One region of the Bacillus sp. F9_6S_D1_P_5 genome, then DNA from elsewhere that is predicted to be linked to it. Evidence: riboswitches for the same ligand, from Rfam matches in the RefSeq annotation. Region 1 holds a riboswitch; the other holds the start of a gene.
The links. Region 1 has a riboswitch for lysine ahead of ACUXEY_RS10445 (aspartate kinase). Riboswitches for the same ligand answer to the same signal wherever they lie in the genome.
Positions count from the first base shown of each region.

Region 2: linked by a shared signal. The riboswitch ahead of ACUXEY_RS20305 (amino acid permease) and the one ahead of ACUXEY_RS10445 (aspartate kinase) in region 1 are both predicted to bind lysine.

Region 1 covers NZ_JBTREW010000007.1:43,355-47,577, reverse strand. Annotated here, with positions in the region: gene ACUXEY_RS10460 (YndJ family protein) at 1-563, opposite strand, end outside; gene ACUXEY_RS10455 (DUF4166 domain-containing protein) at 569-1,180, opposite strand; gene ACUXEY_RS10450 (DoxX-like family protein) at 1,184-2,092, opposite strand; lysine riboswitch at 2,284-2,470, shown strand; gene ACUXEY_RS10445 (aspartate kinase) at 2,670-3,899, shown strand.
Region 2 covers NZ_JBTREW010000018.1:22,971-27,193, reverse strand. Annotated here, with positions in the region: gene ACUXEY_RS20315 (sulfite exporter TauE/SafE family protein) at 1-835, shown strand, start outside; gene ACUXEY_RS20310 (GNAT family N-acetyltransferase) at 875-1,324, opposite strand; lysine riboswitch at 1,711-1,903, shown strand; gene ACUXEY_RS20305 (amino acid permease) at 2,016-3,482, shown strand; gene ACUXEY_RS20300 (iron-sulfur cluster biosynthesis family protein) at 3,596-3,901, shown strand; gene ACUXEY_RS20295 (DNA alkylation repair protein) at 3,935-4,223, shown strand, end outside.

The DNA of each region.
Region 1 (4,223 bases):
GGTGAAATGACGATGACAAACATAATGGCATCATATACTTTACTTCTCTTTTCTCTTTTTCTCCCAATTAAACCAGCTGATAACGGCAATAGAAATGCCGAATAATGAAAATGTGCAGCTGTGAGTAAAACAATGTCAGAACTAAAGTGCATAATGGAGAGTTTTGATACAGAAGCAAAAAACCAAAAACCACCTAAAAACAAATATATAAACGCACTATCGATAGCTGTCTCTTCTAGCGGTTTCCATCCTCTTTCTAGTAATCTACTCACACCAAATAATGTAACAATTCCTGTATATACAAACCAAAGTAACGCAAAAAAATAGTGGTTTGTTACGAAAGCTAACATTGCACTAATTGCTGCGATTGGATATAACAACGATATAAATTTATAAAAAAACATATATGATCCATTTCTTGTTTTCTTATCAATGATGCAAAATGACATCGGTATAAATAACAAAATAGATAATAAAATAATTGCTTCAACTGGGTTTACATTTGACCACTCACATATTAGAAAAATAATATAACAAGCAAGTCCAACTATTATATTTTTCATATCATTTATTTCCTTTCCACAAATGTCCCCTTATATGAAAATAATGAACCAATTAACGGATTTCGTACTTGTACATGAATTCGAAAGCATTGCCTTGTTTCATCATAACTTTCTACAATGTCGGCCTCTCCATATAAGAATCTAGGCAACGGGACTTTTCTTCCAAACATGTAAAACCATTGTTTCTTTGAAGAAATATGCATTGCCCCCACTTCATCAATATGAAAATTCAGAGTAGAAACAAGTATGTGTGGTTCACCAAAATAATCCACAATTTCATTATTCTCTTCATCCCACTGCATAACAGCGTTAAAATATCTTTTTTTATTTTGAAAATAAAAAGTACGATTCCATCGTACAAATTCATTTCCATTTTCATCTCGCTCAGCGGTATTATGTATTGTAAATGGCACTTCCTTCCCCCGCTCAGAGAAAAACATTCTAAACTTCGATGCAATTTTTAATATCAATTTTACGAAAAAAGAACCTCCGTAAATTTCATCCATATTTCCTTCTCCAGTAAAGCTATTTTCTTCCGTAATTTCATAGCGTTTCTGTAATTTCGGATGAAGTTTTGTATAAGAATCCCCTAATAGTCTTTCATACATATTAGCCATACATTATTCCTTTCTTTTCCTCTTGCAATTTTTTGCACTTGGCAAATTCGCACTATTTATATAACCGACAATTGATAACCCCATTAGTAGAACGTTTAATGTAATTGGATTAAACGGCTCTGTAAAGCTTGCGACATTCGTAAATCCTGCCGCTATCGTTAAAGCTATTAACATAAAAATATGTACGATAAATACTTTTCGTTTTTGAAATGGCAACAGCCATAGGACACCAAAAATAATTTCTAGTAATCCAATTATTTTAACTAGAAAAATACTATGCGCAGTTGAACCAATTATCACAGACAACATTTTTACTTCTTCTGAATGAGTAAACACTAGTTTCGGCACTATCCCTTGATACATCCATACAAAAGCAATAAAAAAACATACGAGCCAATATGTCATTGTTCTTCTAATTAGTAACCTTGGATGGAGTCCCTTTTCTAACCATAACTTTAAAGCATCAAAACTCCAAGCAGTCGCCCAGCCTAATAACGGCCGAAATATATAGAAATCTATTACATTCCCTATACGACCAAACCTCGTATCATAATCATATTGCGTCTCAAAATGAATGTGTTCTTTACGCGGTGTATACTTCCAATAACCACGCCCTGTTTGAATAAGAGATAATCTATTATCCGTCCAAAATTTTAAAGAAGAAATACGTTCTCCCGTTTCTTTTCTTATTTCACCTATCGATTCCCCTTCACCAGCTATTTCAAGTCCAAATCCGATTTTTGTTTTATATAAAAACTTCTGTGGTTCTCCTTCTTTTTTCTCTAAATACGAAATTTCAGTAAAGCGGGCATCCCATTCTGTATGTATACGTGGTTCTTGCGTGTATTCCCATAATTTCTCCATTGTTGTGTTCATTTCTGCCGAAACATAAATAGGCTTTTTCCTCTTCATTCTTCCACCTCCAATGCACTATAATTTTAATGTACATGCAATGAATTTATTTTGCTACATTTTTCACAAACTCCCTTTATAAAAGAAAGAATTTTTAAAATTTATACAAAACACTTGATTCCCCGAAAAATTTAAATTATTATAAAACAAATGTTACCAACAACTTCATAAATCAAACACTCTCGCCTAAAACGTGAGATAGAGGTTGCGATACTTATGAGTATTCTAATGGAGACACAGAGATGTCTATGAAATTAGATGAAAGGAAGTATTGCCGAAATCGATAATTTTCTCTGCATTTATCGATTGGGGCTGTTTTCGAATAGAAACAGAACTGTCATATGTACAGACGTGTACGTATGAAGAGCTATCTACAAAAAAGAGATATCATTTTTATGATATTCCTTTTTTGGCGGTTTTTTTATTAGCTCCGTTTTCTGTTTCCCTTTTCCTGTAACAGCACCATCCTCACTTATTTGAGATGGTGTTTTTTGTTTTTCTCTGGTAACTACAGGAATATTGGGATTAATATATGTCCTGATCTATTCTTAAAAATGGATGAAAGAAGGAATTCGTAATGGAAACGATTGTACAAAAATTTGGTGGCACTTCTGTTGGAAGTGTTGAGCGTATTCAACATGTAGCAAATTTAATTATTGAAGAATATGAACGAGGACATAGTATCGTCTCTGTCGTTTCAGCAATGGGAAAAAGTACAGATGAACTTGTCGCACTTGCTAACGCTATTACAGAAAATCCAAGTAAACGCGAAATGGATATGCTTCTATCAACAGGAGAGCAAGTGACTATTTCATTATTAACGATGGCACTACAAGCAAAAGGTTATAACGCAATTTCATTAACAGGATGGCAAGCTGGTATTACAACAGAATCTGTACATAGTAGTGCACGGATTACTGATATTCAGACAGATCGAATTCAATCTTATCTTACTGAAGGTACGATCGTTATTGTAGCTGGATTCCAAGGAATGAGTGAAAATCATGAAATTACAACGCTTGGACGCGGTGGTTCTGATACGACTGCTGTTGCATTAGCTGCTGCACTGAAAGCAAAAAAATGTGATATTTACACAGATGTGACCGGCGTATATACGACAGATCCACGAGTTGTAAAAGATGCTTATAAATTAGATGCAATTTCTTATGACGAAATGTTAGAACTTGCAAACCTCGGTGCTGGTGTATTACACCCGCGTGCTGTTGAGTTTGCTAAAAATCATAATGTCATTTTAGAAGTTCGCTCAAGTATGGAACAAGAAAACGGAACAATTGTAAAAGGAGAATGTAACATGGAACAACAATCAATCGTTAAAGGTATTGCATTTGAAGATAATATTACACGCGTCACAATGAAAGGATTGGAACAAGGTGCACTTTCAACAGTTTTCTCTACATTAGCAGCGGCACATATTAATGTAGACATCATCATTCAAAGTATTACAAATGAAGGAACTGTTCATCTCTCCTTCTCAATCCATTCTAATGATTTAAAAGAAACATTAGAGGTATTAGAACAAAATCAAGAAACACTTCACTATGAATCTGTAGAATATGAAAATCATTTAGCAAAAGTATCAATTGTAGGATCTGGTATGGTCTCTAATCCTGGTGTTGCTGCGAATATGTTCACTACTTTAAAAGAAGAAAATATTCATATTAAAATGGTAAGTACATCAGAAATTAAAGTGTCTGTCGTTATTGACCGTCTTCATTTAGTAACAGGTGTTGAAGCGCTGCATCAATCATTTATGGCGAAAATTGAGCCTTTAGTGCAGATGAGTTAATTTCCACTAGTAAAACTTAAAACAAATTATATGAATCTATTTTCTTCCTATATAAATAGAAACAGGGTAGGACTATTTTGTTGGAAAGTCGAAGTTCTTTTAGTGAATAGCAATTACAGTATCAAATTCTTGAAACTACTTGAACATAATAAGTTCGCGCATATTTATATCATAGAGGGTTTACGACGTCTTGTTCGTTAACAAGATATTATATGCTATACCCGAAAACACCTTTTCACATTTTCATACACTGTGACAAGGTGTTTTTTGTTTAGACGGAATTTTGTATAATTACAAAGATAGTTAGATAATAAATTTATACAT
Region 2 (4,223 bases), on a different contig from region 1:
GGCGTACGGGGTAACATCTACCTCGCTATTATTAATGTTTGGTATCGCACCGGCTGTAGCTTCCGCATCTGTTCATTTAGCTGAGGTCGTTACAACCGCCGCTTCTGGTGCATCCCATCTCAAATTTGGAAACGTTGATAAATATACCGTTTCCAGACTTACATTACCAGGAGCAATTGGCGCATTTATTGGGGCATGTTTTTTAAGTAATTTACCTGGCGATGTAATTAAACCGTACATTTCCGTATTTTTATTTACTTTAGGGGTTTATATTTTATTACGATTCCTCATTCAAAAACAAATTGTTACTTCAAATAAACGTATGTCTGCTAAACAGCTTGTTCCGCTTGGCTTATTTGCTGGATTCGTTGATTCAACTGGTGGTGGTGGCTGGGGTCCGATTACGACGCCTGTACTTTTAGCAAGAGGAAATGAAGCTAGAAAAGTTATCGGATCTGTAGATACGAGTGAGTTTCCTGTTTCACTCGCTGCAACAATCGGGTTTTTCATTTCACTTGGATGGGAACAAGTAAGTTGGGTTTGGGTATTTTCTCTCATGCTCGGTGGTATCGTTGCGGCACCAATTGCTGCATGGCTAGTGCGCATCGTTCCTTCTCATTTACTTGGCGTATTAGTTGGTGGCCTTATAATCTTTACAAACATTCGTACACTGCTTACTACATTTAAAGTGGATCCAACTATTATTTCACTTTCTTACGTGGCAGTTGGTCTTGTCGTTATTATTTCTATTTTCATTGCTGTTCGCAATCATTCCAATCTTTCTAACGCACCGACAGCTGGATATCCGAATGATCAAAAACAAATGCTACCATAACGATAAAAATACCGCCCGATATACTTCGAGCGGTATTTTTTATTTTTCTATTTTCCAATTAATCATCGTTTCTGTAGTGCCAGTTCTCTTCATATGTAATTTCTCTAATACACGAATCGAGCTAATATTTTCAAAAAGTGTCTCTGCAATAATCGTTTCTACCTTTTCCGTTTGAAAAGCCCAATTTATTAACTCTCTTACAGCTTCTGTCGCATACCCTTTATTCCAATATTTCTCAATAAATCCGTAACCAATTTCTACTGTATGTTCCTCATTTGGTTTCCCTTTAAATCCTATATCACCTAGAACGATGTCACCTTCTTTTCGAATGACATACCACGCTCCCCAAGGCAATAAATCCTTATTTTGTTTTACATTTTCTACATGCCCTACAATATGCGGACCACTGTTATATCCTTGCTCGTTAGCAACTTGCATACTCTCTTCTGTACACGGTACTATATAGAGTCTGTCTGTTTCTAATTTCATATTGATTTCCCCTTTTCAATTAAACAATACTTCAATTTTATCAGAAATAAAAAGAATATTCATTCTATTCGTCGGATTTATACTTATTCTTTGAAACGAATTTAAGGAATAATCCTCTTTTGATAGTTATGTCGAATTATATTTTCAGAATTTTCTTTTATTTTTAAAGGGTTTTTTATTATTTTTTGCGAAACATTTGTATAACAATTTCTTTCTTTATTTTTTGTTACATAACAGTAGGTTCAGGTGGAGTTTTGCAAGCGTTTCCTATACAATAACCGATATTTTTTGACTTTTCCTAACAAAATATCTTGCAATATATTCAGAAAGTCATTACAATTGCCATATATTAAAAATCTTAGCAATATATCAAATCCTCATCAATCCGATGAGGTAGAGGTTGCGACTTTTAAGAGTAAAGCGGACGAGACATAGAGAATGTCACCGACTCCGTTTGAAAGGAAAAGTTGCCGAAGTTTATATTTCTTCTCTGGAAATATGAGCTGGGGCTGTCTCCGAAAGGAACAGAACTGTCACGTTTACAAAATTACCGTGTAAACGTGGGGTGCTATCTTAACGGAAGGGTATGATGGGGTGGTTATTTGTGAAACGTTCCGCCAAATTCCTTTGGCGGTTTTTTGTATTTTTCTCCCCCGTTCCTTCCTATCTTACAAGAAAAGGAGTGTTGAACATGAATAGCGCAACGAATCAAACTACCTCTGAAACACAAACTACAAAAGGAAAAGGTGAATTAAAACGTAGTTTAAAATCAAGACACCTTACGATGATTTCTCTCGGTGGTACAATTGGTACCGGACTATTTCTTGCCAGTGGTGGTGTCATCCATTCAGCTGGGCCTGGTGGTGCATTAGTTGCATACGCCGCAATTGGAATTATGGTTTACTTTTTAATGACAAGCTTAGCTGAACTCGCAGCTTACATGCCTGTTACGGGATCTTTTAGCACATACGCAACAAAATTTGTTGATCCATCCCTTGGCTTTGCACTTGGCTGGAACTATTGGTATAACTGGGCAATTACAATTGCTGCTGAACTCGCGGCTGTAACATTAATTATGAAATTTTGGTTCCCAGATACCCCTTCCCTCATTTGGAGTGGATTATGTTTAGCTATTATTTTCCTTTTAAACTATTTATCTGTTAAAGGGTTTGGTGAATCTGAATATTGGTTCGCACTTATTAAAGTAGTTACTATTATTATCTTTTTAATTGTCGGCTTTATGATGATTTTCGGAATTATGGGCGGCGAATCCGTTGGGTTTAAAAACTTCACTGTTGCAGATGCACCATTTAACGGCGGCATCATGGCAATTATCGGTGTATTTATGGCAGCTGGTTTCTCATTCCAAGGTACTGAATTATTAGGAGTTGCTGCTGGTGAAACTTCTGATCCAGAGCGTAATATTCCGAAAGCAATTCGTTCTATCTTTTGGCGTATTCTTTTATTCTATATCCTTGCAATTCTCGTTATCGGTTTATTAATTCCTTATACGACTGAAAGCCTTGCTGCAAGCGATGTAACAGTAAGTCCATTTACACTTATTTTTGAAAAAGCGGGCGTTGCCTTTGCTGCTTCTGTTATGAACGCTGTTATTTTAACGGCAGTACTATCTGCTGGTAACTCTGGTATGTATGCATCAACTCGTATGCTTTGGGACTTAGCTCGCCAAGGTAAAGCACCAAAATTCTTAGGGAAATTAGACAGCCGCGGTGTACCTGTTAACGCATTAATCGCAACGTCAATTGTCGGTAGTATCGCTTTCATTGCTTCTTTATTCGGTGACGGCGTTGTATACATTTGGTTATTAAACGCATCTGGAATGTCTGGCTTTATCGCATGGGTCGGAATCGCAATTAGTCATTATCGTTTCCGTAAAGCATATATCGCACAAGGTAAAGATTTAAAAGACTTACCATATAGAGCAAAATGGTTCCCATTCGGTCCAATCTTCGCATTTGCACTTTGTGTCATCGTAATTTTAGGTCAAAACTACGGGGCATTTATGGGTGAATCAATTGATTGGAACGGCGTACTCGTTTCTTATATCGGTTTACCACTCTTCTTAGTACTATGGTTAGGATATAAATTTACGAAGAAAACAAAAGTGATTCCGCTTGATAAATGTGAATTGAAATAAAGTGAAAAGAGCAAACAAATTTGTTTGCTCTTTTTTTATTCCGATGCTTCTCCCTTCCCTATTGCTCCTGTTTTTGCAATAATAAAGGAAATATAAATAAAGGTTGGGATACGATGAACATTCGCATTACTGATGAAGCAAAAGCAGCTATACATAGATTAGAACGTAAAGACAAAAAAATCATTCGCATTAGAGGAACAATGACAAACTCTTGTAGTATTTTCGTTGATGTGGATTTAATTTGGGATACATATAATGCAGATGACGTTGTATATGAAGATGCTGATTTTATCGTACAAATGGATTCATTTACGAAAGACTACACTGGTGATACGGTGAAACTTGATTATAAGACGACTGGTTTTAGTATTACGACTCCGAGTGAGACTTTGGTTTATGGGTTGTCGATTAAAAAATAAAAATTGTTTTCAGCTGACCAATGAGGTGAAAAAATGGGTAAATATGTTCCGTTAAAATTTTTATTTAACGAAGAATCAGCAAAAAATATGGCCGATTCTATTTGTAAGCACGATCCTACTTTCCCTAAAAGAAACTTCGTATCTTCCGTAACATGTAAAGTTGAAACTTTAGAGTTAAAGCAGCGTATTGAAGTAATAGCAGATGAATTACATCATGCATTACAAAAAGATTTTAATGAAGCAATCCATATTTTACTGAAAACATTGGGACCAGAAAATACTACAGAAGTAGGTACATTTACAAACGGATATATGTACATGC